DNA from 3 places in the Burkholderia plantarii genome. Region 3 is predicted to be linked to each of the others. Evidence: predicted binding sites of a transcription regulator. Region 3 holds the regulator's gene; each other region holds the start of a gene.
The links. The regulator FliA, encoded in region 3, starts transcription of late flagellar genes. The targets are predictions, from matches to a motif close to CTAAAGTTTNNNNNNNNNNNGCCGNTA.

Region 1: the regulator FliA is predicted to act here: its motif matches at 5,986-6,012, upstream of fliS (flagellar export chaperone FliS).
Region 2: the regulator FliA is predicted to act here: its motif matches at 3,323-3,349, upstream of flgK (flagellar hook-associated protein FlgK).

The regions. Positions count from the first base shown of each region.
Region 1 is NZ_CP007212.1:4,033,701-4,041,711, reverse strand. Features, by position in the region: gene fliJ (flagellar export protein FliJ) at 1-386, opposite strand, end outside; gene fliI (flagellar protein export ATPase FliI) at 389-1,843, opposite strand; gene fliH (flagellar assembly protein FliH) at 1,851-2,534, opposite strand; gene fliG (flagellar motor switch protein FliG) at 2,527-3,522, opposite strand; gene fliF (flagellar basal-body MS-ring/collar protein FliF) at 3,512-5,308, opposite strand; gene fliE (flagellar hook-basal body complex protein FliE) at 5,612-5,950, shown strand; gene fliS (flagellar export chaperone FliS) at 6,093-6,530, shown strand; gene bpln_RS17330 (flagellar protein FliT) at 6,527-6,859, shown strand; gene fliK (flagellar hook-length control protein FliK) at 7,154-8,011, shown strand, end outside.
Region 2 is NZ_CP007212.1:3,987,965-3,995,975, forward strand. Features, by position in the region: gene flgL (flagellar hook-associated protein FlgL) at 46-1,275, opposite strand; gene flgK (flagellar hook-associated protein FlgK) at 1,293-3,278, opposite strand; gene bpln_RS17125 (flagellar brake protein) at 3,404-4,156, opposite strand; gene flgJ (flagellar assembly peptidoglycan hydrolase FlgJ) at 4,436-5,428, opposite strand; gene bpln_RS17135 (flagellar basal body P-ring protein FlgI) at 5,428-6,606, opposite strand; gene flgH (flagellar basal body L-ring protein FlgH) at 6,612-7,286, opposite strand; gene flgG (flagellar basal-body rod protein FlgG) at 7,311-8,011, opposite strand, start outside.
Region 3 is NZ_CP007212.1:209,279-217,289, reverse strand. Features, by position in the region: gene ahcY (adenosylhomocysteinase) at 149-1,567, opposite strand; S-adenosyl-L-homocysteine riboswitch at 1,664-1,733, opposite strand; gene bpln_RS00875 (RNA polymerase sigma factor FliA) at 1,853-2,614, opposite strand; gene bpln_RS00870 (MinD/ParA family ATP-binding protein) at 2,639-3,451, opposite strand; gene flhF (flagellar biosynthesis GTPase FlhF) at 3,444-5,177, opposite strand; gene flhA (flagellar biosynthesis protein FlhA) at 5,174-7,276, opposite strand; gene flhB (flagellar biosynthesis protein FlhB) at 7,273-8,011, opposite strand, start outside.

The sequences.
Region 1 (8,011 bases), 320 kb from region 3:
CGTTTCGCCGCGCGTTGCTCATCCTGCGCGACGCCGCGTGCCTGCAGGATTTCATAGGAACCGAGCGTGCGCTTCCTGGCCTGCCACTCGGGGCGCGTGGCCTCGATGCGGGCGTCGGCCGCGGCGACGATGCGGCGCTGCTGGCCGATCGCCGCGTCGAGCGTATCGATGAACGACTGGAAATTGCGCATGCTGCCGGCCGGCATGCCGGCCTGCGCGTCGGCGGCGAACCGCTCGTGGTATTCGTCGCGGTAGCGCAGCAGCGAGTCGAGCTGGGCGACCGCGGCGGTGTGGTCGCGCTGCGCGAGACCGAGCTGCTTGGTCGCGTTGTCGAGTTCTTCCTGCGCGCGATCGAGCAGGATCTGTAGCGGAAAACCTGCGGACATCGTCAGCCTCCTTCACCCGGGAACAGCGCGTCGAGCGCGGCCATGCAGGACGCGAACGGCGCGCATTCGCGAAAGCCCTGCTGCAGGAACGCCTCGATGCGCGGGTACAGCGCGATGGCGCGGTCGAGCTGCGCGTCGCGCCCCGCCGCGTAGGCGCCCACCGCGATCAGGTCGCGGTTGCGCTGGTAACGCGAGAGCATCTGCTTGAAGCGGCGCACGCGATCGAGATGGCGATCGTCGATCAGCGCGGTCATCGCGCGGCTGATCGACTGCTCGATGTCGATCGCCGGATAGTGGCCGGCCTCGGCGAGCTGGCGCGACAGCACGATGTGGCCGTCGAGGATCGCGCGCGCCGAATCGGCGATCGGATCCTGCTGGTCGTCGCCCTCGGTCAGCACCGTGTAGAACGCGGTGATCGAGCCGCCGCCCTCGGGGCCGTTGCCGGTGCGCTCGACGAGCGCCGGCAGCTTGGCGAACACCGACGGCGGATAGCCCTTAGTGGCGGGCGGCTCGCCAATCGCCAGCGCGATCTCGCGCTGTGCCATCGCATAGCGCGTGAGCGAATCCATCAGCAGCAGCACGTGCTTGCCCTGGTCGCGGAAATATTCGGCCAGCGAGGTCGCGTAGGCCGCGCCCTGCATCCGCAAGAGCGGTGAGACGTCGGCCGGCGCGGCCACCACCACCGAGCGCGCGAGCCCGTCCTCGCCGAGGATCTGCTCGATGAATTCCTTCACTTCGCGGCCGCGCTCGCCGATCAGGCCGATCACGATCACCTCGGCGCTGGTGTAGCGCGCCATGGTGCCGAGCAGCACCGACTTGCCGACGCCCGAGCCCGCGAACAGGCCCATGCGCTGGCCGCGGCCGACCGTCAGCAGCGCGTTGATGGCGCGCACGCCGACGTCGAGCACGTGGTGGATCGGCTCGCGTTCGAGCGGATTGATGGTGGGCGCGGACAGCGGCGCGTCGATCTCCGAGCCGAGCGGGCCGAGCCGGTCGAGCGGGCGGCCCGAGGCATCGACCACGCGGCCCAGCATCTGCCAGCCCACCGGCAGGCGCTTGGCGCCCGTCATCGGGTCGGCGATCGGCGCGCGTTCGAGCGGCCAGACGCGCGCGCCGGGCAGCACGCCGGCGACTTCGGTGGTCGGCATCAGGAACAGGCGGTCGCCGGCGAAGCCGACCACTTCGGCCTCGGCCACCGGCAGCGTGCTGCCGGGCGGCAGCTCGATGATGCATTCCGAGCCGACCGCGAGACGCAGCCCGGTGGCTTCCAGCACCAGGCCCGCGGCGCGCGTCAGGCGCCCGCAGGGGCGCAGCGGCAGCGCCAGCGCGCCGCGTTCGCGCAGCGCGCCGAGCTGGCCGCGCCAGTGGGCGATGTGCGGATTGGCGGCGATCGCGGCGGCGGCCGGAACGGGACGGGCGTTGGAGGCGGACGCCGGGGCAGCAGCGGGGGCGGTCATGGCCGGCTCACCATTCGCTCGTGTGGCCGAGCGCGGCGGCCACGCGCTCCCAGCGCGTGGGCAGCGTCGCGTCGATCTCGCCGGAGGCGGCCTGGGCGCGGCAGCCGCCGCGCTCGACGGCCGGATCGGTGCGCACGCTCCAGCCGAGCGCGTCGAGTTCTTCCTGTAGATAGGCTTCGATGACGGGCAGGTCGGCGGGGCTCACCACCAGCTGCGGCGCGCCGGCGAGCGCGGGCTCGGCGGCCAGCGTCTCGCGCGCGGCGGCCAGCACCGTGCCGGGGTCGAGCTGCACGTGCTGCCGCACCACCTGCTGCGCGATGTCGAGCGCGAGCTGGGCGAGTTCGTCGGCCAGGCCGTCGCGCGCGCCGAGCAGCGCCTCGCTGAACGAGGCGGCCAGCGTGGCGAGCTTGACGGCCTCGGCGCGCATCTCGGCGCGGCCGATCTCCATGCCCTCGGCGTAGCCGGTTTCGTAGCCGGCACGCTGGCCGATCGCGAGCCCTTCGGCATGGCCGCTCGCCATGCCTTCTGCATGCGCGGCGTCGCGCACGCGCTGCAATTCGAGCGCGAGCGCGGCCGCGGCCGCCTCGCCGTTGTCCTCGACGGGCGGCGGCGGTTTCGGATCGAACGATGCCATCTCCCACCGCTGGTACGCGGTGAGCGTGGCGGCACCGGCGCGCGCGCGTTCAGACATACGCATCTTCCGCCTTGCCGCCGATCACGACCTGGCCCTGCTCGGCCAGCGTGCGCACGATCTGCAGGATCTTGCGCTGCTGCTGCTCGACTTCGGAGACGCGCACCGGGCCGCGCGAGTCGAGATCCTCGGCCAGCAGTTCGGCCGCGCGTTGCGACATGTTCGACAGGAACTTCTGGCGCAGCGGCGGCTGCGCGCCCTTCAGCGCGACGATCAGCGTTTCCGACTCGACTTCCTTCAGCACCAGCTGGATCGCGCGATCCTCGAGGTCGAGCAGGTTCTCGAACACGAACATCTCGTCGATGATCTTCTGGGCCAGGTCGGCGTCGTAGACGCGCACGTTCTCGAGCACCGATTCCTCGTGCGTGCTGGTCATGAAGTTCAGGATTTCGGCCGCGGTGCGGATGCCGCCCATCGGGCTGCGCTTGAGGTTGTCGCTGCCCGACAGCAGCGAGGTCAGCACCTCGTCGAGTTCGCGCAGCGCGGCCGGCTGGATGCCGTCGAGCGTGGCGATCCGCAGCAGCACGTCGTTGCGCAGCCGCTCGGTGAAGCAGGATGCGATCTCGGAGGCCTGATCGCGGTCCAGATGCACGAGGATGGTGGCGATGATCTGCGGATGCTCGTTCTTGATCAGCTCGGCGACCGCGGCCGAGTCCATCCACTTGAGGCCCTCGATGCCGCTGGTGTCGCTGCCCTGCAGGATCCGGTCGATGATCACGCCGGCGCGGTCCTCGCCGAGCGCCTTGGTCAGCACCGAGCGGATGTACTCGCCGGAATCGAGCGAGAGCGCCGAGTGCTTCTCGGCCTCCGAGACGAACTCCTTGAGCACGTCGTCGAGCTGATCGCGCGTGACGTTCTTCAGCGTGGCCATCGTCACGCCGATCTTCTGGACCTCGCGCGGGCCCAGGAACTTGAACACCTGCGCCGCTTCTTCCTCGCCGATCGACATCAGCAGCAGCGCGCTCTTGATCAGGCCTTCAGCGCTCATCGGACACCCAGTTCTTGACGACCGTCGCGACGATCTTCGGATCCTGCCGAGCGATCATCTTCGCGTAGTCTAGGTTGCGTTCATAGCGGTGCTTGTCGGCCTCGAACGCCAGCAGCGCCGCCTCGGGCGAGTCCTCGGCAACCACCGAGTCGGGCGCCGGCAGGCCGTCGAGCGCGGGCTCGTCGGGGCCGCCCAGCGCGGCCAGCGCCGGGCTCGCGACCACCGGCTCCGGCGGCGGGAACGCGCGGCGCATGGCCGGGCGCACGAACATGAAGTACAGCGCGGCGGCCGCCACGGCGATGCCGAGCCACTTCGCGGCGTCCTTGGCCAGCGCGATCATGTCGGGCTGGCGCCACCACGGCAGGTTGGCGAGCGGATCGGCGGTGGTGGTGAACACGCTGTTGACCACGTTCACCGAGTCGCCGCGCTTCTCGTCGTAGCCCATCGCGTCCTTCACGAGCTGCTCGACCTGCTTGAGCTTGTCGGCCGTGAGCGGCTGCATCGTCACGTGGCCCTTGGCGTCCACCACCGGCAGGTCGTTGACCACCACGGCCACCGACAGCCGCTTGATGCCGCCCGTCGGCGCCTCGGTGTGGCGCACCGTCTTGTCGAGCTCGTAGTTGGTGGTCGAGTCCTTGCGGTCGCTGATCGGCGTGGGCGGCGTGCCGGCCGCGCCGCTCGCGCCCGTGATCGGCGCCGAGGCCGGCTGCGGCGGCGTGTTCGACAACGCGCCGGGCACGCCGCCCGCGCCGCTCTGCGCGTTCTCGGTGGACGACGAGGTCTGCTGGCTGCGGATCGCCGCCTGCTGCTGGGTGCCGTTCGGCGCGTAGCTCTCCGAGGTCTGCTCGCTTTTCGTGAAGTCGATGTCGGCGCTGACCTGCGAGCGCGTGTTGCCGGCGCCGAACATCGGCGCGAGGATCGCGTCGATGCGCTTCTGCGTGTTGCGCTCGACCTGCTGCACGTACTTGAGCTGGTTCGCGTCGAGCCCCGACGACGACGGCTGCTGGCTCAGCAGGTTGCCGTCCTGGTCGACGATCGTGACGTTCTTGGCCGGCATGTCGGGCACGCCCGAGGCCACCATGCGCGTGATCGCGAGCACCTGGCCGTCGTCGAGCACGCGGCCCGGGTAGAGATCGATGAACACCGACGCGCTCGGCGCCTCGCGGTCGCGCACGAACACCGACGGCTTCGGGATCGCCAGATGCACGCGCGCGCTGCGCACCGCGTTGATCGAGGCGATGGTGCGTTCCAGCTCGCCCTCGAGCGCGCGCTGGTAGTTGACCTGCTCGGCGAACTGGCTGATGCCGAACTTCTGGTTGTCCATCAGCTCGAAGCCGACCGAGCCGCCCTTGGGCAGGCCCATCGCGGCCAGCTTCAGGCGGGTTTCGTGGACCTGGCTGGCCGGCACCAGGATCGCGCCGCCGGCGTCGGCGAACTGATAGGGAATGTTGGCTTGCTGCAGTGCGGTAATGATCGCGCCGCCGTCGCGGTCCGACAGGTTGCTGTACAGCACCTTGTAGTCGGGCGCGCGGCTCCAGAGCACCAGGGCGACGATCGCGGCGATCGCCAGCGCGGTGATGATGACGAACGGCAGTTTCGGGTTGGTACGCATCCGCGACAGACCGGGCAACCCGGAGAAGCGTTCGGCGAAACCGCCCATGCCGAAGTCCGCGCCGCCCGCGCCGGCGCCCGGCAACGTGCCGGCCGCGGCGGTCGCGTTCGGCGACGTGCCGGCGACGGCGTTGCGCGCGTCTGGGTTGATCAGCGAGTTGGCCTGCGAATCCATGCGTCGGGGTTCTCCACAGCGGGCTGCCGCTCGACGAGCGGACGGACAATGACACGATCCGATTATCCGGTCGGCGTCCAGTGGCGATCGGGGGAACAGAGCCGAGTTTTCCCCGTACTTCACCCGCTTCGCGTGCCGGGCGCTTGCTATGCTTGGTCGCAATCCGGCATTTCGTCGCCGCCGCGCGCGCGCCAGCACCGAGCCGGTGCTGGCATGGCAAGGTGGTTCGAGGGCCGGACCGATTTCCCGGCCGACGCCGGCTCCTTTTCCCGTGTTTTTCCCGAATCCTTCTGCGGAGACCCCATGACTGCGCCCGTCAACGGTATTGCTTCGGCGCTGCAACAAATGCAGGCGATGGCGGCCCAGGCCGCAGGCAGCACGTCCGGCGCCGCGCTGGCCGGCAACGGCGCGGCCACCGCGAGCAGCTTCGCGGGCGCGCTGAAATCGTCGCTCGACCGGATCAGCGAGGCCCAGGCCACCGCCGCCGGCGAGGCCAAGGCGTTCGAACTCGGCGCGCCGAACGTGTCGCTGAACGATGTCATGATCGACGGACAAAAGGCCAATATCGGCCTCCAGTTCGGCCTGCAGGTGCGCAACAAGCTCGTCAGCGCGTACAACGACATCATGCAGATGTCGGTCTGACCCCCAAACGGCGCACCCCCCGCGCCGTCGACGCGCTAAAGCTTTCCCCGTCCTTACCGATAACGCCGGTAATAGCCCGCGCGATGCATGCCGTCGCGACGGGCTTCCCGCATAGACACGAACGCACTACAGGAGGGCCACCATGTTTTCCCCAGGACACGCTGGAGCCAGTGCCTACGCGCGCGTCGGCGTCGAGACAGGGGTGATGGGCGCGTCCCCGCACCGGCTGATCGCGATGCTGTACGAAGGCGCGCGCAAGGCGATCGTCCACGCTCGTCTGCACCTGGCCTCGGGCAACGTGGCGGCGCGCGGCGAGTCGATCAGCAAGTCGATGCGTATCATCGAGAGCGGCCTGCAGCAGTCGCTCGACGTGAAGGCCGGCGGCGAGATCGCCGAGCGCCTCAACGCGCTGTATTCGTACATGCTGCGCCGCCTGCTGGAGGCGAACGTGAGCGCCAACGACGCGATCCTGCTGGAAGTGGACGGCCTGCTCGCGACGCTCGAGGAAGCCTGGGCCGGCATTGGCCCCGAAGTCGCCCGGATGATGACGCCACAAGCCCAGCCGGAAGTGACTCGATGAATCGCAAGGCAGCCTATCTCGCTCGCTACGAGGCGATCGCGGACGTATCCCGCCGGATGCTCGCGGCCGCGCGCGGCGCCGACTGGCCGGCGGTCGACGGGCTGCAGGCCGAGTACCAGACGCTCGTCGACGGCCTGAAGGCCGCCGAGGAAGGCGTCTTGCTGGACCCCGCCGAGCGCGGGCACAAATATTCGCTGATCCGCCGGATCCTCGCCGACGACGCGGCGATCCGCGATCTCGCGAGCCCGGAAGTCGCGCGGCTGTCGGCGCTGTTCGAGGCGGGCCGCTCGACGCGGATGCTGAAGGATATCTACCAGGCGCGTCGCTGAACACGGATGCGCCGGCACTGCCGCGCCGCGGTGCGGGCGCGGGCGGATTCGACGGGATGGCAGGGCCGGCAGCGTGGCCGGGCGGTTCGCCGCGCGCCCGCGCCGGCGAGCGGTGCCGCCGGCCACGAAGCCGGCGATGGGGGGCGCAACGGGCGGCATGGGGTTGGCGAGGGCCGTGATCGGCGCGCCGCCCGGTCGGTGGCCGCGCGTTGCGTTGGATGGATACGCGTTCGCCGCGCAGACGGCGGCCGCCACACCGATAGATGCCGGCCGCGCGCCGCGCGGGGAATCACGATGACCGGGATCGACGCCGTTACCGCCGCCATGCTCGCCAGCCGGATCGACAGCCTGCTCGAGGGCGGCGTGTCGGCCGGCGCGGCGGCCACCCAGGTCGGCGTCTCGACGGGCGCCACCCGCGGCGCCGCCCAGGCGCCGCTGCCGCCTACCCCGCCGAGCCCGCCCGCGGCTTCCGTGCAGACCGACCTGTCGAGCGTCGCGCTGACGCTCGACGCGATTTCCCGTTATGGCGGCGACGCCACGCCGGTGGTGATCGGCAGCCTGCCGCTGCTGGCCGGGCCGCCCGTGCTCGATCCGGCCGCGCAGGCCGCCGCCGACGCGGCTGCGGCTGCGGCTGCCGCTTTCGCCGCTTCCGGCGGCGCCACGCCGCCCCCGGGGGCCCCTCAGACGGGTGCTCCTCAGACGGGGATGCCGGCCGGCTCGGCCGCGACGGCATCCGGCGCGGCCGGCAACCCTGCCTCGGATACGTCCGCCCCGGGCACGTCCGCCTCTGCCTCGGCCGGTTCGACCGCCGCGGCCTCCGGCGCCGCGCCGGTGCTGCCGGGCGTCACCGAGGCGAGCGTCGCCGCGCTGGCCGCGGCGCTCTCGCGCGCCGTCTCCAGCAGCGGCCTGTTCTACGAATCCCATCTCTCGCAATGGCTTTCGGGCCAGCGCACCACCGCCGATCTCGCGCAGGAGCCGCAGACGCAGCTGACGCGCGGCGCCGGCACGCCCGCGTCCGGCGACGGCAATCGGCCCGCCGCGCCGGCCTCCGGCGCGCCCGGCCAGGCGCCGGCGCAGGACGCGCGACAGGCGGCGCCGGGCCAGTTCGGCGCGAGCGGCGCGCACGCCTATGCGTCGTTCGCGGCCGACGAG
Region 2 (8,011 bases), 360 kb from region 3:
CGGCGCGCCCGGGACGCCCGCCCCGGTCGCGCCGCGTCCGGCCCGTCAGTTCAAAAACTGGAACAGCGACAGGCCCTGCACCTTCGAGAACGCTTCCTGCGCCGCGGTCAGCGAATTCTGCACCTGCAGCAGCTGGGTGATCGCGGCCGGCATGTTGGCCTGCGTGATGTCGGTCAGGTTGCTGGTGATCTGCAGCGAGTTGGTGCTGGTGATGGTCTGCATCGACTGCACTTCCTGCTCGCGGCCGCCCACCGAGGCCTGCACCGTGGTGACGTTGGCCACCGCGTTCTGCATCTTGGTCAGCGCCGTGGTCAGCGCGTTGTTGAGCGTGGCGCTGGCCGCCGCGCCGCTGCCCACCGGCTGCTTGAGCGCCGCGATCGCCGCGTCGAGCGCGCCGATCATGTCGCCGCCGGCCTGGGTGGCCGGCGTCAGCGTGAAGGTATCGCCCGGCGCCGGGTTGCCCGAGACGATCATGCTCTGGCTGCCGATCTTGATCGCGCTGCCGGCCGTGTAGGTCTGCGCGGCGCCGACCGTGGGCGGCGTGGTCGAATTGTCGGTGACCGTGTAGGTCGGCGCGCTGGCGGTGCCGCCGAACGTGACCGTGAACGCGTGGTTGTTGGTCGGATCGCCCGGCGTGCCGCCCGTGATCACGCCGATCGTGCCGGTGCCCGTGTTGTTCGGGTTGCTGGCCGGCACCGCGAGGCTGCCGAGCGCCGGCACCGAAGTGAACACGCTGTTGCCGCTGTCGCCGATCGACACGCTGACCGAATCGGAGATCTGCACCGTGCGCTGGCCGGTGTCGCCCGAGTACGTAACGCCGCCGGACGGCGAGTTCGTGAACGGCTGGTTGCCGCTCTGCAGGCCCGCGAACAGGTAGTTGCCGGTGCCGTCGGTGGTATTGGCCAGTTGCAGCAGCGTGTCGCGCTGGCCCTGCAGCTGCGCGGCGAGCGCCGAGCGGTCGCTGTCCGACAGCGTGCCGTTGATGGCGCCCGTCAGCGACGGGATCACCGAGTTCAGCACGCTCGTCACGCTCGACAGCGTCTTGTCCTCGAGCTGCAGCGAGGACAGCGCCGACGACTGGTTCGACGAATACTGCGCGAGCGTGGCCGAGGTGGCCGACAGCTGCACCGCCTGGGCGGCGCCGAGCGGGTCGTCGGCGGCGGTGAGCAGCGTGTTGCCGCTCGCCACCTGTTGATAGAGTTCCGAGAGCTGTGACTCCTGGTTGTTCATCAGCTCGATGTTCTGCGTATAAAACTGCGAGGTCGCGATGCGCATGATGATCGACTCCGTCCTCAGTTGAAGATGCCGAGCAGCGTGCTGAACAGCGTCGAGGCGGTCTGGATCACCTTGGCGTTGGCCTGGTACATCTGCTGGTATTGCATCAGGTTCACGGCTTCCTCGTCCTGGTTCACGCCCGACACCGACTGTTGCTGCGACGTGATCTGGCTGACGAGCGCGGTCTGTGCCGTGCTCGCCGCGGCAAGCTGCGCGGCGGTGTTGCCGATGTTGTTCACGTAGGAACCGTAGGCGGTGGTCAGCGTGGTCGAGCCGCCGTCGAACGTCTTCGAGCTGACGAGGTTCGACATCGCCTGCGCGTTGCGGTTGTCGTTGCTGGCGCCGCCTGGTGCGATCTTGAACGTGTCGCCGTCGCCGGGCGTGCCGGAGATCTGCACCGACACGTTGTTCATCACGCCCGAGGGCGGCGGCTGCGTGGTGCTGGTGATGGTCAGCGACGCGCCGGCGCTCGAATCGTAGGGCACCTGGGTGGTGGTGCCGGTGATCGGGTAGCTGGTCGGCGGCGTGGTGTTGATGGTGACCGTGGTGCCGGCCGGAAAGCCCGACAGCGACTTCGAGGCCGCGTCGTAGGTCAGCGTGGTGGTGCTCGACGGCATCTGGTAGCCGGCCGTGACGGTGCCCTGCGAGATGGTGGCCGAACCGGTGTTGCCGGTGCCCCGCGTGGCGAGTACCGGCGCGGCGGCCGCGATCGTGTTGGCGGTGCCCACCGATGCGAAGCCGTCGAGCGCGTTGCGCGAGGGCTCGATCGTAAACGAGTCGCCTGGTTTCAGCTTGGTGGCGTCGTCGACCGACAGGTCGAGGCCGCCGATGGTGGCGGGCAGCGAGGTGGCGGTGCCGATCACGCTGCCCGAGTAACGGTCCTTCAGCGTGTAATTGGTGCCGTCGTAGGACAGCGTGTAGTCGCTCGTCGGCGGCTGCTGGCCGTTGGCGAAGCTCGCCGAGAGCGTGGCGTCGCCGGTGTTGTCGGTGTTGGCGATGCTCTGCGGCGCGGGCACCGTGAACAGGTTGCCGCCCACGTTGCCGTTCGCGTCGATGCCGAGCGCGTTCTGCGCGTTCACCTGCGAGGCGAAGCTGACCGCGATCGCGCCGAGCTGCGCCTGGGCCGGGTCGAGCGTCTGGCTGCGGAACTGCAGCAGGCCGCCGATCGTGCCGCCCGTGATGTTGCTGTCGGACAGCACCTGCACCTGGCCCGCCGCGCCCGAACCGGCCGCGGTGTTCCGCAGGCCGATGGTCAGCTCGCTCGGATCGGACGGCGACGGCACCGTCGACATCTCGTAGCTGGTGTTGCCCACCACCAGCGGCTGGCCGTTGGCCATCTGCACGTTGTAGTTGCCGTTGCTCTGCACCACCTGCACGCCGACGACGGTCTGCAGCGTCGCCACCGCCTGGTCGCGCTGGTCGAGCAGCTGGTTCGGCGGCTGGCCGCCCTGGCTCGCCACCGTGATCTGCTGGTTCAGCTGGGCGATCTGGGTGGTCAGCGAATTGACCTGCGTGACCGCGCTTTGCAGCTGCGTGTTCACGCTGGTGCGCAGCGAGTCGAACTCCGCGCCGGCCGAGGTCAGCTGGTTGGCCAGCGTCGCGGCATCGCTGATCGCGGTCTGCCGCGAGGCGGCGCTCGAGCTCACGTTCTGCAGCCCGCTGAAGAACGTCGAGATCGCCGAGGCGACGCCGCCCGTCGGGCTGCCGATGTAGTTGTTCAGCGTCGCGACCAGCTGCGAATAGGTGGACAGCGAGCTGCTCGCGGTCTTCGCGGTGTTGAGCTGGTCGGACAGGTACTGGCTGTACTGACGCTGCACCGTGACGGTGGAGACGCCGGTCGGCAGGAAGCCGTTCGTGGTGTACTGGCCGTCGGATTCGGCATACACCACGCGCTCGACCGAGTAACCGGGCGTGGCCTGGTTGCTGATGTTCTGGCCGGTCGTGTTGATGCCCCACTGCGCGGCGTTGATGCCGCTGAGACCGATGTTCAGAAGGTTGCTCATGCGATGCCGGCCGCGGACGGCCTCCGGGAAAGGGACACCCGGTTTAACGGCGGCGTCCGGTGGAAATTGAGGCCGCGCGCGTGAAAATTCGCGGCGGCCGACCGGCGCGCCAGACGCGTGCGCGACTACGCGCGCGCGAGCTGGCGGCGCTTCACTTCGAGCTGGGTGATCAGGCGTTGCAGCGTGTTTTCGGCGGACCCGGGCAGCGACACGAAGCGGAACCCGAGGTAGTAGCGGCGCGCGCCGCTCGGCGTCTCGATGCTGCGCTGCGAGACCAGTTCCAGGTCGAGCGCGAGCTTGCCGTGGCCGGCCAGGTTCAGTTCGACGTGCTCCAGCGTCTGGCCCGTTTCGAGCGCCGCGGCGCGCTCGTCGCCGGTGCGCAGCCCGATCCCGCCCAGCGAGAGATTGTCGATCTCGAACGTGAAGCTTTCGCCTTCGGGCAGCTTGCCGCGCGCGATATACGGTTCGAGCATCGGGGCATCGACGCGGAAATACTCGCGGCGCTGCACGAAATAGAGGACGTCGGGGAATTTGGCGAGGAACGCGGGGCGGCCCTCGTAATCCGTGGCAACGGGCGTCTCGATCGTGAACTCGACGCGCACGCCGTCGGGCAGCGCCTCGAAGATCCCGTAGGGGGCGGCCAGCAGGCTGGCGTTCTGCCCCTCCGCCGCGCCCCAGTCGAACACGAAGGTGCCGGCGCCGACATCGACCTCGAGCACGCGCGTCACGAGCTGTCCGCCCGAATAACGGACCGTCAGGAAATCGCCCCGGTTGACGAGATTGCGCAACTGCACGCCGATTTCGAGCGGGTTGCGACGGCCGTAATCGGGGAGCGAATCGTCATCCCCCGACGCTTCGGTCAGTGCTTCGTTATTCATGGCTTGCCGGTTAGGTCTGCTTGTCGCCCGGTTGCTCCGGGCTCTGATGGCCTGCCTGCGGGACGCGGGCCGCTGGTCTCTCGACGCCCGTCGCTGCGCCGAACGGCGCGCAGGTGCGTCAAGCGCAAAGTGTAGATCGAAATGATCCGAAGATCTTCAGCTAAACGAAAATTCGAAATGCCGGATACCTGGAAATAGGTAAAAAACAACGTCGCCTTACCCGTTGACCGGCCTCGCGCCGACATTTCCGTCCGCTCCCGCGCCGCCATTCCCGCCTCGTCAGACGATCTGGCGCAGGATCGAAATCAGCTTCTTCGCGTAGTGCGGGTCGGTGGCATAACCGGCGCGCTGCATGCCGTTGGCGAAGCTTTCCGGGGTGGTCGAGGCATTCACCACGCCCGCGTAGCGCGGGTTGCTCTTGAGCATGGTGGCGTAGTCGGTCATCGCGTGCTCGTAGGAATCGTAGGCACGGAACTGCGCTACCACGCGGCGCGGCTGGCCGCCGACGTACTCGGTCGTGACGGCCGACACGGTGCGCCCGGTCCAGTTCTTGGTCGCCTTGATGCCGAACACGTTGTAGCTGGAGCTGCCGTCGCGGCCGCGGATCTCGCGCTTGCCCCAGCCCGATTCGAGCGCCGCCTGGCCGACGATGAAGCGCGCCGGGATGCCGGTGGCCGCGCTGGCCGCCTGCGCCGCGCCCGCCACCTTGTCGACGAAGCCGTCCTGGGCGGCCGAGGTGCCGTTGCCCTTGACGGGCGGCGTCAGCGAGCTCGCGGCCGAGTAACCGGCCACGCCGCCGAGCCGGCCGTTGCCGCGCGAACTGGCGAGCGCCTGGGCCAGCGCGCCGGCCGCGGCGAGGCCGCCTTCGTTGCCGCCCGAGCCGCCGAGGGCGCCCAGCGCGCCGGCCGCGCCGCCAGCACCGGCCGCGCCGCCCGACGGGTTCATGTTGCGCATCAGCTGCTTCATCAGCGCGTCGGCCACGCCGATGCCGCGCGAGGCCATCTGCTGCGAGAGCTGCTGGTCGAGCATCGAGGTGTAGAGCTTCGAGGTGTTCGAATCGAACACGCCGTCCTGGGGCGTCGCGTCGCGCATGCTCTTGAGCATCATCTGCGAGAACATCGCGTCGAACTGCGTGGCGACCTGTTTCGCGCCCTTCTCGGGCGAGGCGTCGGCCTGCCGGCGCAGCTGGTCGAAGCCCTGCACATCGAGCGCGAAGCGCTGCGTGAGGTCGGTGCCGGCGGCGAGGTCGGTGGAATTCGGAAGATTGGCCATCAGATGATCTCCAGGTCGGCCCGCAGCGCGCCCGCGGCTTTCATCGCCTGCAGGATCGACATCAGGTCGGCCGGTGTGGCGCCGAGCGAGTTCAGCGCCTTGACGACGTCGGCGAGGTTCGCGCCGGCGTTGACGTAGCGCAGCGCGCCGTTGTCCTGCTTGAGCTGGATCTGCGACTGCTGCGCGACCACGGTCTGGCCGTTCGAGAACGGCCCGGGCTGCGAAACGACGGGCTGCGTGTTGACGACGACGGACAGGTTGCCGTGCGCGACCGCGCAGTTCTGCAGCGTCACCATCTGGTTCATCACGATCGAACCGGTGCGCGCGTTGAGGATCACCTTGGCCGCGGCGCGGTCCGGGTTCACCTCGAGGTTCTGCAGGCGTGCCATGAACGCGACCTGCTGGGCCGGATCGGCCGGCGCGGTCAGCTGGATGGTGCGGCCGTCCAGCGCGGTGGCGATGCCCGGCCCGAAGTTCGAATTCACGGCGGTGACGATGCGCTCGGCGGTGCCGTAGTCCATGTCGTTGAGCTGCAGCTGCAGCATGCCGTTCATCTGCGCGAGCGCGTTCGGCACCGAGCGCTCGATGATCGCGCCGGCGGCGATGCGCCCGGCCGCGAGCTGGTTGACCTGCACGCGGCTGCCGTTGGCGCTGGCGCCGGCGCCGCCCACCGCCATGTTGCCCTGCGCGAGCGCGTAGACCTGGCCGTCGGCGCCCTTCAGCGGCGTGAGCAGCAGCGTGCCGCCGCGCAGGCTCTTGGCGTTGCCGAGCGACGAGACGGTCACGTCGATCGCCTCGCCGGGACGCGCGAACGGCGGCAGCGTGGCGGTCACCATCACGGCCGCGACGTTCTTCAGCTGCAGGTTCGACAGCGAGGCGGTGCCGCCCGTCGAGGTGCCGTTGTTGATCGAGATGCCGAGGTTCGCGAGCATGTTCGCGAGCGTCTGGGTCGTAAACGGCGTCTGGGTGGTCTGGTCGCCGGTGCCGTCGAGGCCCACCACGAGGCCGTAGCCGATCAGCGGGTTGTCGCGCACGCCCTGGATCTGCGCGAGATCCTTGAGGCGTTCGGCGCGCGCGCTCGCGGCCGGCAGCGCGACGCCGAGCGCGAACGCCAGGCAGACGGCCAGCGCGGCGCGCAGGCCGCGCGGCAGGCGACGGAGGGAAAGGAATTCGGGCATGCGGCTCACCACGGCGCGACGTTGAGGAAGAAGCGCTGCAGCCAGCCCATCGTCTCGGCTTCGTTGATGTAGCCCTTCGCCGAGTATTCGATGCGCGCGTCGGCCACCTGCGTGGAATACACCGAGTTCGCGCCCGAGATCGAGTTCGGATTGACCACGCCCGAGAAGCGCACGAACTCGTTGCCCTGATTGATCAGCATCTGCTTCTCGCCGCTCACCACCAGGTTGCCGTTGGGCAGCACGTTGGTGACGGTCACCGTGATGGTGCCGGTGAACGTGTTGGCCGCGGTCGCGCCGCCGGTGGCGGTGAACTTGTTGTCGCCGCTGGCGCTCAGGTTCGCCTTCGCGAACAGGCCGCCGAGGAAGCCGGCGGTCGGCACCTTGAAGTCGGTCGAGGTGCCGCGGTTCGCGTTCGCGCCCGACGACTTGGTCGCGTTGACGTTCTCCGCGATCATGATCGTCAGGATGTCGCCGATGTTGCGCGGGCGCTGATCCTCGAACAGCGGCCGGCCCGCGTAGCCGGGGTTGTAGATCGAGCCGGGTGCCTGCATCGACGGCGGCACCGGCGGCACGGCCGTCATCGGCTGTTGCGTGATCGGCTGACGCGGCACCTGCGCGCAGCCGGCAAAGGCGGCCGCGGCGGCGAACGCTGCGAATCGGGAAAGGCGAACCTGCTTCATGATGACGTCGTGCCGGTCGGTCCGTTAGCTCTTCATCTGGTTGACGGTCTGCAGCATCTGGTCGGAGGTGGTCACGGCCTTGCTGTTGATCTCGTAGGCGCGCTGGGTCTGGATCATGTTGACCAGTTCCTGCACCACGTTCACGTTCGACGATTCGACGTAGCCCTGGTTCAGCGAGCCCGCGCCGTTCAGGCCCGGCGTCGTCACGTTCGGCGCGCCCGACGAGGTGGTTTCCGCGAACAGGTTCTGGCCGAGCGCGTCGAGCCCGTCCGGGTTGATGAAGGTCGCCAGCTGCATCGCGCCGATCTGCACCGAGTTGGTCGAACCCGGCTGGGTGATCGTCACCACGCCGTCGGTGCCGATCGTCAGCGACTGCGCGTTCTGCGGCACGGTGATGGCCGGCAGCACCTGGTAGCCCGCCGAGGTGACGAGCTGGCCCTGGTTGTTGGTCTGGAACGAGCCGTCGCGCGTGTAGGCGGTGGTGCCGTCCGGCATCAGCACCTGGAAGAAGCCCTGGCCGTTGATCGCGACGTCGCGCGAGTTGCCGGTCTGCTGCAGGTTGCCCTGCGTGTAGAGCCGCTCGGTGGCCACCTGCTGCACGCCGGTGCCGAGCTGCAGGCCCGAGGGCAGCTCGGTCTGCTGCGTCGAGTTCGCGCCCGGCTGGCGCACCGTCTGGTACAGCAGATCCTCGAACACCGCGCGCGAGCCCTTGAAGCCGTTGGTGC
Region 3 (8,011 bases):
GATGGCTCCTGTGCAAGAAAACAGGCCGGGCCGCACGAGCGGCCCGGGGCGGGCCGCGCGGGGCGGCCGGCGCGATGCGTGGCGCGGCCGCGCCGGCAGGGCGCGGCGCGCGACACGTCCGGTCCGGCGCGCGGCGCCGGGCGCGGGATCAGTAACGGTAGTGGTTCGGCTTGAACGGACCGTCCTGCGACACGCCGATGTACGACGCCTGCTCCGGCGACAGCACCGTCAGGTTCGCGCCGATGCGTGCCAGGTGCAGGCGCGCGACCTTCTCGTCGAGGTGCTTCGGCAGCACGTACACCTTGTTCTCGTACTGCTCGCCGCGCACGAACAGCTCGATCTGCGCGAGCGTCTGGTTCGCGAACGAGTTCGACATCACGAACGACGGATGGCCGGTCGCGCAGCCGAGGTTCACGAGGCGGCCTTCGGCCAGCAGGATCACGCGCTTGCCGTCCGGGAAGATGATGTGGTCGACCTGCGGCTTGATGTTTTCCCACTGGTACTGGCGCGTCGACGCGATGTCGATTTCCGAGTCGAAGTGACCGATGTTGCAGACGATCGCGTTGTGGCGCATCGCCTTCATGTGGTCATGGCCGATCACGTGGAAATTGCCGGTGGCCGTCACGAAGATGTCGGCCTTGTCGGCCGCGTACTCCATCGTCACGACGCGGTAGCCTTCCATCGCCGCCTGCAGCGCGCAGATCGGATCGATTTCGGTGACCCACACGGTCGCGCCGAGGCCGCGCAGCGACTGCGCGCAGCCCTTGCCCACGTCGCCGTAGCCGGCCACGACCGCGATCTTGCCCGCGATCATCACATCGGTCGCGCGCTTGATGCCGTCGACGAGCGACTCGCGGCAGCCGTACAGGTTGTCGAACTTCGACTTGGTGACCGAGTCGTTGACGTTGAACGCCGGGAACGGCAGGCGGCCGTCCTTTTCCATCTGGTACAGGCGATGCACGCCGGTGGTGGTTTCTTCGGTCACGCCCTTGATGTGGGCGAGGCGCTTCGAGTACCACTCGCCGTCGGCGTCGAGGTGCGCGGCGATCGACTTGTACAGCGCGACTTCTTCCTCGTTGGTCGGCTTGGCGATCACCGAGCGGTCCTTCTCGGCCTTCGAGCCCAGGATCAGCAGCAGCGTCGCGTCGCCGCCGTCGTCGAGGATCATGTTGGCGAATTCGCCGTTCGGCCATTCGAAGATGCGGTGCGAGTACTCCCAGTACTCGTCGAGCGACTCGCCCTTGAACGCGAACACCGGCGTGCCGGCCTCGACGATCGCGGCGGCCGCGTGATCCTGCGTCGAGAAGATGTTGCACGAGGCCCAGCGCACGTCCGCGCCGAGCGCCTTCAGCGTCTCGATCAGCACGCCGGTCTGGATCGTCATGTGCAGCGAGCCGGCGATGCGCGCGCCCTTGAGCGGCTGCGATGCCTTGTATTCGTCGCGGATCTGCATCAGGCCGGGCATCTCGGTCTCGGCGATGGTCAGTTCCTTGCGGCCCCATGCGGCCAGCGCGAGGTCGGCGACGATGTAGTCCTGCGAAGCTTTCGGGTCGATAACGGCGTTCATCACGCCCTCCTTTCTAATCAAAGATTGGTGACGTGAGCGCCGTTCAGAAAGCGGGAAGCCGGACCGGCGCGGCGAATCGTGCGATTCGCGCTGCCTGCCGGGCCACCGCCTGGTGAAGATTTCCGAGCCTGGCGGGCCGGTGCCCGTCGCAACGCTCCTCGGAAACGAGCTCGGATTGTAGCAAAGTGTCGGGAAGAATTCCCGCGCGCGATGCGGGCGCAAGCCTGCTGGTGCGTGCCGATTAAGGAGCGGAGCCGAATTTCCGGCGCGCGCCGCGCGCGGCCCTCAGTGTTCGGCGCCCACCCAGGCCTGTTCGCGCAGCCGCGCGCGCAGGCGCGCCACGGCCTGGCTGTGGAGCTGGCACACGCGCGACTCGCTGACTTCGAGCACGGCGCCGATCTCGCGCAGGTTCAGGCCGCGCTCGTAGTAGAGCGACATCAGCAGCTTCTCGCGCTCGGGCAGGCGGTCGATCGCCTCGACCAGCGCCGCGCGCAGGTGCTCGTCGAGCAGCGCGGACAGCGGATCCGAGTGGTCGACGCGGTAGCGGTCGAGGAACGGCTCGTCGTCGGCCGAGCGGTCGAAATCCTCGTAATAGATCAGCTGGCTGCCGTGCAGGTCCTGCAGCATCGACTGGAAGTCGGTGAGCGGCATTTCCAGGTGGGTGGCGATCTCGCTCTCGTTGGCCGAACGCCCCAGCCGCTGCTCGACCTGATGGATGGCCTGCTCGACCTCGCGCGAGGTCTTGCGCAGGCTGCGCGGCAGCCAGTCGTTGCTGCGCAGTTCGTCGAGCATCGCGCCGCGGATGCGCTGCGTCGCGTAGGTCTCGAACTGCGCGCCCTGATCTTCCTTGTAGCGGCTCGCCGCGTCGAGCAGGCCGATCATGCCGGCCTGGATCAGGTCGTCGAGATCGACGCTCGCGGGCATCTTCGCGACGAGTTGCAGGCCGAGCCGGCGCACCAGCGGCGCGTATTTCGCGAGCACTTCGGCCTGCCCCATCCCGGCCTCGCCCATCGCGGACGTGGACAGCTTTCCTTGAGCGTTGTACATCGGCTCCCTCCTGAGTGCCTTGGGTCAAACGGCGTGCGCCGCGCCCCGTTCGACTGCCGGATGTCCGGCAAAGGCCCGTCCGGCGGGATTCGTCGGACGCATCGGCCAGTACAGCAGGTCCGACGCGATCTGCCGGTAGTCGCGCGCGGCGGCCGACGACGGGAACGCATCGACCACGGTATGCACGAGTTCGCGCGCGCGCGGCACCAGCGGATCGGCGCTCACGTAGCCGCCCTCGGCCAGCGCCACCGTCAGGTAGCGGCCGGCCACGCCCGCCAGGTTCTCGTAGGCGGCGCGCGCGTCGGACTCGCTCTGCACGTGGTTGACCAGCACGCGGAACTGCGCGAGCGCGTGCGCGTAATGGAGCCGCTTCATGCAGGCATAGGCCTCCGTGATCGCGGAGCCGGCTACGCGCGTCACGATCAGCACGTCGTGAGCGGCACGCGCAAGAGCGGAGAGCGCGCCGTTCGCGTCGCGCTGGGCGTCGACGAGCACGATGTCCGCGGCGCCTTCCAGATAGGCGGCGAGGCGTTCATCGTCGTAGCCGTCGCGCGCGAGATCGGCGGCGACGCAAAGGGAGAAACCGGCTTCGTGGCGCACCGTGTTGCCGGTACGCAGCCACGCGCTGCCGAGCGTCGCGGCGGCCGAATCGGCGTCGTTGCGCTCGTCGACGACGAGCACGTCCTTGCCGAGCGCGGCGAGCGCGGCGGCCAGGTTGACGACGGCCGAGGTGCAGCCGACCCCGGTGGGGCCGCCCGTCACCGCGACGATCCGGGTCGCGCGGCCGGCCAGCAACCGCCGCAGTCCTTCAGCCTGATCGGTGATTCGTTTATCCAAAGTAGACCTCGTGATGTCCGGAACCCGGACGGCCGCCAGCCAGGGCCGACAGCATGCCGGGCAGATCGTCTTCGAGCGGCACGAACGGCGAGCCGTCTCGCGGTACACAGAACGCGCTCTTCAGCAGGAACTTGCGCGTCGCCACGTAAAGGTTCTCCGGCACCTTCTGGCCGGTCGACACGTAATGCACCGGCAGCTGGTAGCGGATCACGGTGTCGAGCACGCCGCCGAGGTTGGTGGCCTCGTCGAGCTTGGTCAGGATGCAACCGGCCAGGTCGGGCTGATCGGAGCCGCGATAGGCCTGCACCACCTCGTTGAGCGTATCGCCATGGCTGGTGGCCGCGAGCAGCAGCAGGCGCTGCACGCGCGCGTCGGCGCCCTGCAGCATCGCGATCTGGTCGGAGACGGTGCGGTCGCGCTGGCTCATGCCGATCGTGTCGATCAGCACGATGTGCTTGTTGCGCAGCTCGGAGAGCGCCAGCTGCAGGTCGCCGCCGTCCTTCACGGCATGCACCGGCACGCCGAGGATCCGGCCGAAGATGCGCAGCTGCTCGTGGCCGCCGATCCGGTAGCTGTCGGTGGTCAGCAGCGCGACCTTGCTGGCGCCGAAGCGCATCACGCAGCGCGCGGCCAGCTTCGCCGTGGTGGTGGTCTTGCCGACGCCGGTCGGGCCCATCAGCGCGAACACGCCGCCGCGCTCCATCAGCGCGTCCTCGCTGTCGAGCACCGGCAGGTTGCCGGCCAGCACCGATTCGGCCCAGTCGCAGGCGCCGTCGAAGCTGCCCGCCGAGACGTCGGCCGGCAGGTTGTCGACCACCGTGCGCACCAGCTGCGCCGAGAAGCCGGCCGCGAACAGCCGCTTGGTCAGCGCGCCGTGCAGCGGCGTGCGGCGCTGGCGGTCGTTCCACATCAGGCCGGCGAACTGCTCTTCCATCATGCCGCGCATCGCGCTCAGCTCGTGCATCACCGTCTCGTTGACGATGCGCTCGATGCGCGCGTTGACCTCGTCGGCCAGCGTGGCGGACACGCCGGCACGTTCGGCCAGCTTCGGCGCCGCGGCCGTGGCGGCGGCGGCGCGCGCGACGCCCGCCTCGGCGGACTGGCGCGCGGCCACGTTGCGCACGATGTCGCGCGCCCACTCGGGCGGCTCGCTGTCGCCGCGCGCGGCCAGCGGGGCGGCCGGCGCGATCGGGCTCGCGGCGGCCGGGAACGCCTCGCTGCGCGGCGCCGGCGAGACCAGCGCCTCGTGCTGGCGCGTCAGGCGTCGCGCGTGCTCGACGAGCCACGGCGCGGGGGCCGACGGCGCGGCCGGTTGGTCCTGCGCGGGCGCGGCGGCGACGGTGGCGGCCGGCAGCTCGCCGTCGTCGAGCAGTTCGTCGTCGTTGGCGTCGGGCGCGCCCGGCTCGGCGCTCGCGCCGAACACCGACGAGAACACGTCGGGCAGACCACCCGAGGCATACGGATTGTTCGGCGCGGCGGCGCGCGGCATGCCGGTCACGGCGCTCGCCGGACGGGTCGCGGGCGGTAACGCGCGCATGCTGCCGGCGGCGGCAACGGGCGCCTTCGGCGCCAGCGCGGCGAGCTCGGCGTCCGCGAGGGCGACGATCTCGACCGAGCCGTCGTCGAGCGTGCGGTTCGACAGCACGACGGCATCGCCGCCGAGCGCCTCGCGCACCAGACGCAGCGCGTCGCGGCTCGTTGGGCCGGTGAATTTGCGGATGTTCAAGCGTTACCCCCGATGACGTTCGTGACTTTGATCGTGCGTGTCTCCGGCACTTCGGCGTAAGACAGCACCTTCAATTGCGGCAGGCTGCGGCGCAGGAAGCGCGCGAGCATCGCGCGCAGCGCATGCTGCACCAGCAGCACGGGCGGCAGCCCCATGTTCTGCTGCCGCAGCATCGCTTCCTGCGTGCCCATCAGCAGCGTCTGCGCGAGTCCGGGCTCGAGGCCCGGGTTCGCGCCAGTGGCGAGCGCCTGCGACAGCACGCGCTCGAGATTCGAATCCAGACCCATCACCTGCATCTCGCCCGCGCCCGGATACCACTGCTGGGTAATCGCGCGGCCCAGCGCCAGACGCACGGCGGCGGTCAGGTCGTAGGGATCGGTGATGCGGCCGGCCTGCTCGGAGACCGCCTCGATGATGGTGCGCATGTCGCGGATCGGCACGCCTTCCTCGAGCAGGTTCTGCAGCACGCGCTGCAGCGTGGTCAGCGACACCGTCTTCGGCACCAGGTCCTCGATCAGCGACGGCGCATCGCGGCCGGTGCGCTCCAGCAGCGCCTGCACTTCCTGACGGCCGAGCAGCTCGGCGGCGTGCTGCACCACCAGGTGGTTCAGGTGGGTCGCCACCACGGTGCTGGCGTCCACCACCGTGTAGCCGTACACCTGCGCCTGCTCGCGCTGCGAGACGTCGATCCAGACCGCCGGCAGGCCGAACGCCGGATCGCGCGTCTGCGCGCCGGGCAGCGCGGCCGTGACCTGGCCCGGATTGATCGCGAGCCACTGGCCCGGATAGGCGTCGCCGGTGCCGACTTCCACGCCCTTGAGCGCGATCCGGTAGCCGTTCGGGCGCAGTTCGAGGTTGTCGCGGATATGGATCACCGGCGGCAGGAAGCCGATTTCCTGCGCGAACTTCTTGCGGATGCTCTTGATCCGCTTGAGCAGTTCGCCGTCGCCGCTCGACTCGACCAGCGGGATCAGCCGGTAGCCGACCTCGAGCCCGAGCGGATCGATCAGCGTGACGTCTTCCCAGGTCGCTTCGTGGCTGTCGGCCGGCAGCGCGGCGGGCGGGGCGATCTCGGTGACCGCGCCCATCGCGCGACGGGTGGCCTCGCGGCGGCGCATGGTGCGCGCCAGCCAGATCGCGCTGCCGCCGAGCAGCAGGAACGCGAAGTGAGGCATGTTCGGGATCAGGCCCATCATCACGATGATGGTGCCGGTGATGGTCAGCACGCGCGGGTTGGTGAACAGCTGGCCCGTGATCTGCGTGCCGATGTCCTCCTCGGTGGCCACCCGCGAGACGATCACGCCGGCCGCGGTCGAGATCACCAGCGACGGGATCTGCGCGACCAGGCCGTCGCCGATCGTCAGCAGCGTGTAGTTCTTGCCGGCCGCGGCGAAGCTCATGTCGTGCTGGACGATGCCGACGATCAACCCGCCGATCACGTTGATCGCCATGATGATGAGGCCCGCGATCGCGTCGCCGCGCACGAACTTCGAGGCACCGTCCATCGAGCCGTAGAACTCGGCTTCCTGCGCCACCGACACGCGCCGCTTGCGCGCCTGCTCCTCGTTGATGAGGCCGGCGTTGAGGTCGGCGTCGATCGCCATCTGCTTGCCGGGCATCGCGTCGAGCGTGAAGCGCGCCGACACCTCGGCGATCCGCCCCGCGCCCTTGGTGATCACCATGAAGTTGATGATCATCAGGATGATGAACACGACGATGCCGACCGCGAAGTTGCCGCCCACCAGGAAGTGGCCGAACGCCTCGATCACCTGGCCGGCCGCGTCGGGGCCGGTGTGGCCCTCGAGCAGCACCACGCGCGTGGAGGCCACGTTCAGCGACAGCCGCAGCAGCGTGGAGAACAGCAGCACGCTCGGGAACGCCGCGAAGTCGAGCGGCTTCGTGGTGTACATGCTGACCAGCAGCACCATCACCGACAGCGCGATGTTGAACGTGAACAGCAGATCCAGCAGCATCGGCGGCAGCGGCAGGATCATCATGCCGAGGATCATGCAGATCAGGATCGGCCCGGCCAGCGCGCGCAGGTTGGCGGCGTCGAAGCGACCCGCGAGCTTGCTGGAGAGTCCGGACGGCGTGCTCATGCGGCACCTCCTTCGTTACGTGCGTCGCGGCCCGCCGCGCGCTGGCCGAGCACCTCGGCGGCTTCCCGCAGTTCTTCCTCGCCGTCGACCTCGGCGCCCTTGTCGAGCTCGGGCGGCACGTCCAGATCGACCGGCTCGGCCGGGAACGCCCCGCCCTCGCTGCGGAAGCGCTTGAGCTGGTAGACCCACGCCAGCACCTCGGCGACGGCCGAATAAAGCGAGCCCGGGATCTCGCGCTCGAGGTCCACGTTGTGATAGAGGGCGCGCGCGAGCGGCGGCGCCTCGAGGATCGGCACGCGGTGCTCCTCGGCCAGCTCGCGGATCCGCGCGGCCACCAGATTCACGCCCTTGGCGATCACCTTCGGGGCGCGCATCTCGCCGTCGGTATAGCGCAGCGCGACCGCGAAGTGGGTCGGATTGGTGACCACCACGTCGGCCTTCGGCACGTTGGTCATCATCCGGCGGCGCGCCATCGCGCGCTGCTGCTGGCGAATCCGGCCCTTCACGTGCGGATCGCCCTCGCTCTCGCGATGCTCGCGCTTCACTTCTTCCTTCGTCATGCGCAGCTTCTTGTTGTACTGCCAGATCTGGTACGGCACGTCCATGGCGGCCACCACCAGCATGCCCGCCACCGTCATGCCGCAGCACACGGCCACCAGATGCATGGTGTCGGCCAGCGCCTCGTGCAGCGGCAGCTTGAGCAGGCCGAGCATTTCGTCGTGGTTGCGCCAGATC